Regions from separate parts of the Ruegeria sp. CK1 genome, predicted to be linked through region 1. Evidence: riboswitches for the same ligand, from Rfam matches in the RefSeq annotation. Region 1 holds a riboswitch; the other holds the start of a gene.
What was found. A riboswitch is a leader RNA that binds a small molecule or an ion and turns the genes downstream of it on or off. The one in region 1 is predicted to bind cobalamin.

Region 1 (5,654 bases):
TGCGCTTTAGCGGATCGTTGCCGGGCGCATAGGTATCAAGGATCGCTTTTGCTTTGGCTTGCAAATGCGGGTTTTCATCGGACCAACGGAAGGCTTCGTCGATCTCTTTGGTCGAGCAGAGCGTAGAAAAGATCGAGGAGTAGCTGCGTGCATGAACCGCCTCCATGAAGGCGATATTGGTCAAAACAGCCTCTTCGTGCTGCGTCACGGCGTCCGGCATAAGGGCAGGGGCACCGACTGTGTTTTGGATCGTGTCCAGCAAGGTCAGGCCGGTGAAGACGCGTATGGTCAGCTGTTTTTCGTGATCGGTCAGCGTTGCCCAGCTTTGGATATCGTTGGACAGCGGTACCTTTTCCGGCAACCAAAAATTCACCGTTAGCCGGTTCCAGACCTCAAGGTCTTTTTCATCATCGAGCCGATTCCAGTTGATCGCCCGAGGAATCTTGGTTTGGATCATGTCTTTCATGGTCTGGCTCCGATCACAAAGTACAGGATACGCAGCCCTGCACCTCGGTCCCTTCAAGGGCCTCTTGGCGCAAACGCACGTAATAGATGGTTTTGATGCCTTTCTTCCAGGCATAGATCTGAGCCCGGTTGATATCGCGGGTGGTGGCCTCAGCCGGGAAGAACAGAGTCAGTGACAGACCCTGATCCACATGTTCCGTGGCCGCGGCATAAGTGTCGATCAATGCCTCTGGCCCAATCTCATAGGCATCGCGGTAATATTCGAGGTTTTCGTTATCCATAAAGGCTGCCGGATAGTAGACTCGGCCGATCTTGCCCTCTTTACGGATTTCGATCTTGGACACGATCGGGTGGATCGAAGACGTCGAGTTGTTGATGTAAGAGATCGACCCCGTCGGTGGCACCGCTTGTAGGTTACGGTTGTAAAGACCGTGTTTCATCACGTCTGCCTTAAGCCTTTGCCAATCGTCACGTGTAGGCAAGGTCATTCCTTTGAACAGAGCCTTAACCTTGTCGCTTTCGGGCAGCCAATCACGCGACGTGTACTTGTCGAAGAAAGTACCGGATGCATAGTCCGAGTTTTCAAAACCCTTGAATGCCACCTTACGTTCTTTCGCCAGATCGCATGAAGTGCGGATAGCGTGGTACGCGACGGCCGCGAAGTAAGCGGACGTAAATTCAACGCCCTCTGACGAGCCATAGTGAATATGCTCGCGGGCCAAAAAGCCATGCAGGTTCATTTGCCCCAGACCAATTGCGTGGCTTTCGTCGTTGCCCCGGCGGACAGAAGGCACCGAGTCTATGGCCGACATTTCAGACACAGCCGTCAGAGCCCGGATAGCCGCACCGACAGTTCGGCCCAAATCGCCGCCATCCATCGTTTTGGCAATGTTCAATGACCCGAGGTTGCACGAGATGTCAGATCCTAAATGGGAATAGCTGAGGTCATCGTCAAATTCAGACGCTTCGTTCACCTGCAGGATCTCGGAACAAAGGTTTGACATGTTGATCCGGCCCGCGATGGGGTTCATCCGGTTCACCGTGTCCTCGAACATCACATAAGGATAGCCGGACTCGAACTGAATCTCGGCGATGGTCTGAAAGAATTCGCGCGCATTGATCTTGGTTTTGCGAATGCGCTTATCATCCACCATCTCGTGATACTTCTCGGTAACCGAGATTTCCGAGAGTGGTACTCCATAAATCTTTTGCACGTCATGTGGCGAGAAAAGATACATATCGGCGTTTTTCTTCGCCAATTCAAAAGTAATATCTGGAATAACCACGCCAAGCGACAATGTCTTGATACGGATCTTCTCGTCCGCGTTTTCGCGTTTCGTGTCCAAAAACCGCATAATATCTGGATGGTGCGCGTTCAGGTAAACCGCCCCGGCACCCTGCCGCGCACCAAGCTGGTTGGCATAAGAAAAGCTATCTTCGAGCAGTTTCATCACCGGGATCACGCCCGAAGATTGGTTCTCAATCCCTTTAATAGGCGCGCCATGTTCGCGGATGTTGGTCAACAGAAGCGCCACGCCGCCGCCACGTTTGGACAATTGCAGGGCCGAATTGATACCGCGCCCGATGCTCTCCATATTGTCCTCAAGGCGCAGCAAAAAGCACGAGATCAACTCACCGCGCGAGGCCTTACCCGCATTTAGGAAGGTTGGTGTGGCAGGCTGGAATCGACCATCCAGGATTTCTTCCATGAAAGACATCGCCAGCGCCTCATCCCCTCGGGCAAGGGCCAGCGCTGTCATTACGACACGGTCTTCGTAACGCTCCAAATAGCGCTGACCGTCACGGGTTTTTAACGTGTAAGAAGTGTAGTACTTAAACGCGCCCAAAAAAGTTGGGAACCGGAACTTTTTAGCATAAGCCCCATCCCAGATTTTGCGCATAAAGTTCTTGGAATACTGATCCAGAACGGCTTCTTCATAATAGCCTTCAGAGACCAGATAGCCGAGCTTTTCGTCCAGCGAGTGAAAGAACACCGTGTTTTGGTTCACATGTTGCAGGAAATACTGCCGCGCGGCCATCCGGTCGGCGTCAAACCGGATTTTGCCCTCGCTATCATAGAGGTTCAGCATCGCGTTCAGCGCATGATAGTCCTGCTCGTTTATGCTGCTGTCGAGCATAGGTGTCTCCCTAGTTTCTCGAGCCCGATACGGATGCGGGCAATGTCGGTGTCTGTGCCAGCCAGCTCAAAGGAATAAAGCAGCGGCACGTTGCATTTCTTGGCGATGATGCGTCCTGCTAAAGCGTAGGTCGCACCGAAATTGCGATTGCCTGCACCGATCACCCCTACGATCCCTTCGCGTTTTTCGGGATCGTTCAAAAATCGGATAACCTGCTTCGGAACCGCCCCGCGCCCTTCGCCATCAGCGTAGGTAGGGCAGATCAGAACGAATGGGTGTCCAGGGTTTGGCAACTGGCCGTTCTCGATCGGAATGCGGAATGAGGGTAGGGCCAGCCGCGTAATAAAGCGGTGGGTGTTTCCGGACTTCGATGAGAAATAGACCAGCGCCGGGGTCGGCGCTGGCACGGTTTAAGCCAGTTGGGCGATCATATCAGGCCGAAACCCGGACCAATGATCGCTGCCCGCAACTACAACCGGAGCCTGCCGATAGCCCAGCTCCGTCACATGGGTCATAGCATTGTCATCCTGCGTCAGATCAACCACGTCATATGAGATACCTTTCGCGTCAAGCGCGCGGGTGGTGGCGGTGCATTGTACGCAAGCGGGTTTGGAATAGACGGTAATGCTCATTTGTCCTCAGTCCTTTTGGTCAAAGCCGAGGACGCCACGGGCAAAATGAACCCTTAACGCGCCCTCGAACCCTCCGTTCGTGGTTATCACTCTTGCTTGCGGCAGGTCTCCTGGCTAGCGGATCATCGCACTGGCTGGCCTTCCCAAAAGCGTACTTTCAGTGGCGTGTTCAGCCGAACTTTCCGCTTACAGTTGCGGGGGCAGCACCGGATTTTCACCGGTTTCCCTCTTAGCTTTCAACAGGAATCGAAAGAACCGAAGCAACATTATATTGGGGGTCGTATGGGTTGGATGTCAATATGTGGTGTGAATGTCTGTTCGTTTTCTTTTAACAGTGCCACACAAAAAGAGCGAGTGAAAAACACCACTCATGTCTGGCCTTGTCGAATCAAGCCATTTTGTGTTTCGTCACCGCGATGGTTCCCGACCGCCTTGTGCGGGAAGGAATAAAAGGGAATACGGTGCGGCCAATTTTAAAAAGCCAATTCCGTGACTGCCCCCGCAACTGTAAGCGGTGAGCGACCCGAGATCGTCCACTGGGCAAATGCCTGGGAAGGATCGGGACAGCGTTGACCCGCAAGTCAGGAGACCTGCCATCCGAATATGAATGAACCTGGGCGGGGTGTCCCAGAGGGAGATGACGATGTTTAAAACGGCCTTCGCCGTCCAAAACTTTGCACTCGCTTTGCCCTCGTCCAAACGGAGGAGGCGATGCTTGTGTCGTTGCAAAAATCTGAATTCCAGCCCCACAGAACTCATGGGGTTATCATCGCCTCATCAGAGCCAATAAACCACCCGTTCACCTTAGACGCGGGTAAAAACCAATGAACCGGCGCGCAACCGATTTGGACGCCGGAACGCAGCGGGGACGCTGCCTGACTGAATTCAGCGTACCGGCACTTGTTACTTTAGCACTGGCACTGTCGGTGTTTCTGTGGCTGATGATCTACGCGGTTATCTGATGTCAGCTGTTCTGCAAATCCGCGACCTTAGCCTGGGATATCCGGAACTAACACTGTTCCGCCGGCTGTCCATGGACATCGAAGCTGGGACAACATTGGCTATTTTAGGGGCCAATGGGTCGGGCAAAAGCACTTTTGTCAAAATGCTTTTGGGTCTGATGGATCCAGTGTCGGGCAGTTTGGAATGGCCCAAGGGCCGCCCGGCTGAGATCGGTTACTTGGCGCAGATGACCGAATTTGACCGTCGCTTTCCCATCCGCGTGCGCGATTTGGCGGCAATGGGCGCGTGGAGGGGGTTTGGGTTTCGATCAGGGCTGGACAACTCTGCGCGCAAACGAATGACAGCCGCACTGGACGAGGCCGGCGTACTGGATATCGCCGATCGCCCTCTTCATATGCTGTCAGGTGGCCAACTTCAGCGCGCTCTGTTCGCGCGTGTAATCATGCAAGACGCACCGCTGATCTTGCTGGACGAGCCCTTTGCCGCCGTGGACCAAAGCACCGAAGCCCATTTATTGTCGATCATACGTCGGTGGCGTGACGAAGGCCGAGCCGTAGTGCTTGTGGTCCATGATTTGTCGTCGGTTCTGGACCATTGCAGCCACGCTTTGCTGCTGGGTGGGCAAGAGGCGACGCACGGTCCAGTTAATGATGTACTGACACCAGACCGCCTGGTCGCGCAGGGCTATCTATCAGAGAGCCAAGCTTCTTGGATGTTCCGAAGCACCCCATCTATATCGGAGAACAGGCATGTTTGATCTCCTCACCGAAATGTGGAGCTTTGCCTTCATGCGCCGAGCATTTGTGGTAACCACGGTCCTTTCAGCCTCGGTGGCGCCGGTGGGTGCGTTCCTTGTACTGCGCCGCTTGTCTTTGGCGGGCGAGGCCATGGCCCACGCGATCACGCCCGGTATCGTCATCGGCTTTGTTACCGCCGGCCTTTCCGTCATGTCGCTGCTGGTCGGGGGTTTGATTGCCGGTGTCGGCGTTGCCATCTTGACGGCGTTTCTGGCTCGCCGAACCATTCTACGCAGCGATGCAAGCCTTGCCTCGCTTTATCTGATCGCATTGGCCGTGGGGATTTTCATTCTGTCTGCGGCAGGGTCAGCCGTACCGTTGAAAAGCTTTCTGTTCGGCTCGATCCTCGGGATCGATGATGCCTCAATGCTGCTTGTCGGCGGAGTGGCCACCGTCACACTGGTCGCCTTCGCATTCCTCCTGCGGCCTCTGATTGTCAGCACCTGTGACCCGGTTTTTTTCGAAACTCAAACGCGCCGCCCCTGGCTGGTTGATCAGGGTTTTATGCTCCTGCTGGTACTAAACCTGTTGGCCGCGTTTAAGACACTTGGCACGCTGATGGCCGTTGGCCTGATGATCCTACCCGCGACTGCAGCCCGCTATTGGGCGAGCACGATCACCGCACAACTGGTGCTGGGCTTTGTTTTCGCATTGTCCAG
Region 2 (5,654 bases), on a different contig from region 1:
TTCTAGGCTTAATAGGCGCTTTCAGAAATCGACGCCATCTAGGACTTGAACCCGCCCTTCTGAACTCGGTTTAGGGAAACCAGTAAAGAGGACTTTGTGTTTTGAACTTTAGGCATCAGTTTGCGGTCGCGGAGAGGACGGAGGTCATTTCAATCTGGCGGATGGGTCACGCTATCGGTGCGCTGAGTTACTACATCAAAGGCGGCCGCTATCTTAATCTGTTCATCCTGTCGTTTTGCCCATTCCGGCCAACTGATCGTTTCGCTGGAAAAACTCGCTCGGGCGTTGACACATTACATCACCATCCCAAGATTGCGTGAAAGAACCGAGGATCAACGGCAAAAGCTCAATACTGTGAAGGCGAACTTCACAGCACTTAATTCTGGCAACAGACTATACGAATGAAATTCGGGTATAGTCTGAACAGGACTACAAGAAATTAAACCGGGTTGCATCGCAGCCTGAATTCTATCAGGTATGACGCCACTTCGGACGGGTTGGAATTTTGCTTTGCAAAACACAAAACTGAAAATCGCAGAAACGCTGAACAATTCGGTCTTATGGCGTCTTCTCAGGGAAAATCTGAGATCTCAGATGACCCTATACATCATTGCCATCATTGCAATGGTCTTGGTCGCAGCTACGACCGCCGCCGTCGCCTTTATTATGCGAGATGTCGTAGATTCTTTGTTCGAAGCGGATAACGCGTCTCAGGTTCTGGGTGTTTCCATTGCGGTGTTCGTGATCTTTCTGATCAAAGGGGTCGCGACCTACGTTCAGGTTGTCTCTTTAACACGCGCAGGCAACCGAATTGTTTCGCGCCAGCAGATCAAGCTCTACGACAAACTGCTTCGTCAGGGTGTATCTTTCTTTAACCTCACAGAAAGCTCCAACCTGCTATTAAAGGTCACGCAATCTGCCCAGGCTGCACGCCAGGTTATTGAGGTTGTTGTGACGACAGCCGTTCGCGACACATTGAGTTTGATTGGGTTGCTGGCGGTCATGTTCTACCAGCAACCGCTGTTATCGCTTTTTACATTGGTCATTGGTCCTCTTGCGATATGGGGCGTCAGGACGCTGTTGAGAAAAGTTCGAGAGATTGCCGATATGGAAATGCAGTCCCTTGGGGCGATCATGCAAGTGATCCAGGAAACATCTGGGGGTATCCGGGTCATCAAGTCGTTCGGGCTGGAAGAACGAATGGCCAAACGGATGAACGAGTCCGTCAAAAGTGTCGAGAAACGCCGAAATAAACTTGCACGCCTGCAAGCAGCCACCAGCCCTCTGATGGATATTCTAGCGGGATTTGCCATTGCATCGGTCATTGGTTTGAGTGCCGCCAACATTTTTGGGTCGGGGAGATCGACGCCGGGTGAATTGATGTCGTTTGTGACCGCGTTGATGATGGCGTATGAACCAGCCAAAAGACTGACACGCGTTCGCGTCAAACTTGAGATTGGATTGCGTCGCGTACGTATGTTGTTCAATATTATTGATCAGCCCGAAACTTTGGCCGAAGGAGACGACCCGCAAGTGTTGCCTGATGGTCCAAAGGAAGTGAAGTTTGAAAATGTAACTTTCAGCTATCGCAGCAGTGAGCCGATAATCAGAGACCTCTCTCTTACTTTTGATGCTGGAAAAACAACGGCGTTGGTTGGGTTGTCGGGGGGCGGCAAGTCAACCATTCTGAATCTTGCACTTCGGCTATACGACCCGCAGAGCGGTCAAGTTACGATTGACGGCCAAGACGTCAAGCATGCCTCGTTTAAAAGTTTGCGCGCAAACATGTCGTTTGTCGGCCAAGAAACCTTTTTGTTTTCAGCATCTATTGCGGACAACATCCGGCTTGGAAGGGAAGGGGCCTCGCGCCAGGATGTAATCGAAGCAGCAAAAGCTGCCAATGCTTACGATTTCATAATGAATTTGGAAGACGGTTTTGACACATATGTAGGTGAAAATGGGGCGTTCCTGTCCGGTGGGCAAAAGCAGCGCCTGGCCATTGCCCGAGCCTTGTTGCGAGATAGCCCTATTTTGTTACTGGACGAGCCGACTAGTGCCTTGGACTCTAAATCTGAAAAACTTGTGCAAGAAGCCTTGCAAAGGCTGACCGCAAACCGGACGACCATTATTGTAGCGCACCGCCTATCCACAATCCTTCACGCTGACCAAATCGTGGTGATTGAGGCTGGGCAAATTGTAGAAAAAGGAAGCGCCAGAGAGTTGCTGAAAAATGACGGTGCTTTCCGCGCGTTGTACGACCATCAGTATTCCAATGCTGTTGAGTCTGGCTAAACACATTCCAGTCAAGAAAATACGCTGCTGGGTCTAGCTCAATATGCGGCGAGAACGCTATCTTCCTTAATACAACAATAGGCAATCCGCTGTGGGTTCTTGATTGCAGAAATGAATATTGACGCTTCGATCATCATTCCGACGTATAATAGCTGGGACAAACTGCAGTCCTGTCTAGATTGCCTTGCGGGTCAGACTCTTGGTCCAGAGAAATTTGAAATCATTGTTGTGAACAATGCTTCTTCTGACTGTATTCCCAAAGATTTCCGGCTTCCTTCAAATGCGCGGGTTATCACAGAGGGCAAGCCAGGCTCTTATGCCGCGCGTAACAAGGGAATAGCTGCTGCGAAAGCCGATTTGTTGTTCTTCACGGACTCAGATTGTCTGCCCGTCCCGGGATACATTGAAAGCGGTCTGCGTATCGCACATCAACACCCAGACATTGGCCGCTTTGGGGGCGACGTTCAACTTATTCCAAATGGCTCCGAATGGAGTTCTGTGGAGCTGTACGATTACCACCTTGGACTTGCGCAGCAAAAATGGGTTGAGAGAGGCCGCGCGGTCACTGCCAACCTTATAGTGCGCCGATACATGTTTGACCGTATCGGTCTATTTAATGGCGATGTGTTGTCGGGCGGTGATATGGAATGGAACGACCGGGCGACTGCGGCTGGGGAACCGATTGTGTTTGCCGCCGATGCGATAGTTCAACACCCTGCCCGCAGTAGCTTGAAGGAATTTGCGACAAAAGTGCGCCGTATTGAGGGGGCAAGAATTCGCCGAAATGCCCGACGCGGGATATTAAACTATGTACCGCCAATTCAGAAGTTGATCCCTTCCTTTCGAACTTTCGCAAGTTTGCGAAAAAAGCCCGAACTCAACTTCCAGCAAGCTCTAGGTATTTGGCGCATACAATACTTGCTGCGGCTAGTTATGATCTCGGAAACAGTTCGGCTACTTTGGTTTCGGCAGTCAGATATCAGGAAATAGCAAAAGACGTCAGCAAATTCATGGTGCCTTTGCTATTGGCCCCGTGGGTTTGGCGCGTCATTTATCGCAGGCTTAGGTCCAAACTCACTATGTCTGTTTTGGATTTGAAATTGTCGCAACCTTCTCAGCGCATTTGGGTTTCGGAAATATCCTGACCACGTGAGGTGCTGCTGTTTGATTCTCAGACAGTGGAGAATTGGGAAGCCGGTGAAATTCCGGCACTGCCCCCGCAACGGTAACGAAGGTCAGATTCGGCAATCAACCACTGGGACGAGGATCCCGGGAAGGTGCTGAACTCAGGCGCAAGCCCCTTCGAAGTCCGGAAACCAGCCTCATGGATACGTCAAACCGCGGGTGGCGGTGGGGGCATGTGTTTCGGAGGCGGTCCTCGCGCGCCTGCGGACGGCTCCTGCTTGTCATCTGCCCAAGCAACGCCGCGGGGCGCGGCAGGAGAGCTAGAAGTGAGCAATATCCAAACCCTTTTGGCCCGCAGAACGCCGGGCTACGCACTGGAACAAGCCTTTTATACCGATTCAGAGGTTTTTCAGGCCGATCTTGAAACCATTCATTATCGCGATTGGCTGTTTGCGATTCCGGCGTGTGAATTGGTCAAGTCCGGTGATTATGTGACGCATACTATAGGTGCCTATCGCGTGATTATTGTACGTGGTGCAGACAACCAAATCCGTGCGTTTCACAATACTTGTCGTCATCGCGGCTCGATTATCTGCAAGGCCGCCAAGGGCCATGCACCTAAGCTTGTGTGCCCGTATCATCAGTGGACCTATGAGTTGGACGGTTCTCTGCTGTGGGCACGCGACATGGGTCCGGATTTTGAACCAAAACAACATGGGTTGAAGCCGGTTCACTGCCGGGAACTGGCAGGACTTGTCTATATTTGTCTGGCGGACACTGCCCCGGATTTTGATACTTTCGCTGACACTGCCCGGCCCTATCTTGAACCGCACGACCTGGTGAATGCCAAAGTGGCCTTTGAAAGCTCGATCATCGAGAACGGCAACTGGAAGCTGGTCTGGGAAAACAATCGCGAATGTTATCACTGTGGCGGCAATCATCCGGCGCTGTGCCGCACGTTCCCGGACGATCCCGCTGTAACCGGTATAGAGGGCGGTGAAACCCCACCTCGCATGCAAGCCCATTTTGATCGGTGCGAGGCCGCGGGATTACCTTCGCAGTTCTATTTGCATGGTGATGGGCAATACCGTTTTGCCCGGATGCCTCTGAACGAGGGTGCTGAAAGCTACACGATGGACGGCAAGTCCGCCGTGCGTCGTTGGTTGGGTCGATCGCCGTTTGCTGATGCCGGGTCGTTGTTGAAGTTTCACTATCCGACCACGTGGAACCACTTTCTTGCAGATCATTCGATCATGTTCCGTGTCACCCCAATCAGCCCAACAGAAACCGAAGTTACGACGAAATGGTTGGTTCACAAGGATGCCGTCGAGGGCGTCGACTACGATCTTAAACGACTGACCGAAGTCTGGATGGCAACCAATGACGAAGATCGTCAGGTCGTTGAAGACAATCAGCAAGGCATTAACAGTCCGGCATATGAGCCTGGTCCCTATTCGACCACGCAGGAATCGGGTGTGCTGCAGTTTGTCGACTGGTACTGCAGCAAACTGGCTAATCATTTGGCACCCGACGCGATGGCAGCGGAGTGATCACAATGAAAGATGTCAGCGTGCCAGCAACTGTCTGGCAAGACAGTGAAACACTGGAATGTGTCTCGGTGGTTCCCGAGATGCCAAATACTGCAAGCTTTTCGTTTCGCGCGCCTTCAGGGGCGCAATTTGCGTATCAACCTGGGCAATTTCTAACCTTGGAAATCCCTGCTCCGGGCCAGCCGGGCGGAATGGTGCATCGCACGTACACCATTTCGTCGTCTCCGTCGCGGCCACGGTCGATCACGATCACCGCCAAGGCGCAATCCGACAGTATCGGCACGCGCTGGATGTTGGACAATTTGCAACCCGGCATGCGGGTGAAAGCGATTGGCCCAGCTGGACTTTTCACAAATGCTGAAAGCAATGCAGGAAAATACCTTTTCATCTCGGCCGGGTCGGGCATCACACCGTTGATGTCGATGACCACCTGCATGTGGGACGAAGGGCGCGATCTGGACATTGTGTTCATCAACTGTGCCAAGCGGCCCTCGGAAATCATATTCCGTCAGCGATTGGAACAGATGGCCAGCCGGACGCATGGCTTGGACTTAAAGTTCGTAGTTGAAGAGGCCGACTCATTCCGCCCCTGGACCGGATTTCAGGGCCAGTTCAACCAATTGATGCTGGGCCTAATGGCGCCCGACTATCTCGACCGTGAGGTCTATTGCTGCGGGCCGGAACCCT

Region 2: linked by a shared signal. The riboswitch ahead of ACR0L3_RS09460 (aromatic ring-hydroxylating oxygenase subunit alpha) and the one ahead of nrdH (glutaredoxin-like protein NrdH) in region 1 are both predicted to bind cobalamin.

The regions. Positions count from the first base shown of each region.
Region 1 is NZ_JBQFPX010000001.1:1,278,253-1,283,906, forward strand. It holds gene nrdF (class 1b ribonucleoside-diphosphate reductase subunit beta) at 1-523, opposite strand, end outside; gene nrdE (class 1b ribonucleoside-diphosphate reductase subunit alpha) at 480-2,603, opposite strand; gene nrdI (class Ib ribonucleoside-diphosphate reductase assembly flavoprotein NrdI) at 2,585-3,010, opposite strand; gene nrdH (glutaredoxin-like protein NrdH) at 3,014-3,235, opposite strand; cobalamin riboswitch at 3,318-3,510, opposite strand; cobalamin riboswitch at 3,636-3,847, shown strand; gene ACR0L3_RS06195 (hypothetical protein) at 4,060-4,197, shown strand; gene ACR0L3_RS06200 (metal ABC transporter ATP-binding protein) at 4,170-4,955, shown strand; gene ACR0L3_RS06205 (metal ABC transporter permease) at 4,948-5,654, shown strand, end outside.
Region 2 is NZ_JBQFPX010000003.1:17,907-23,560, reverse strand. It holds gene ACR0L3_RS09470 (ABC transporter ATP-binding protein) at 478-2,292, shown strand; gene ACR0L3_RS09465 (glycosyltransferase family 2 protein) at 2,404-3,282, shown strand; cobalamin riboswitch at 3,428-3,631, shown strand; gene ACR0L3_RS09460 (aromatic ring-hydroxylating oxygenase subunit alpha) at 3,744-4,967, shown strand; gene ACR0L3_RS09455 (FAD-binding oxidoreductase) at 4,973-5,654, shown strand, end outside.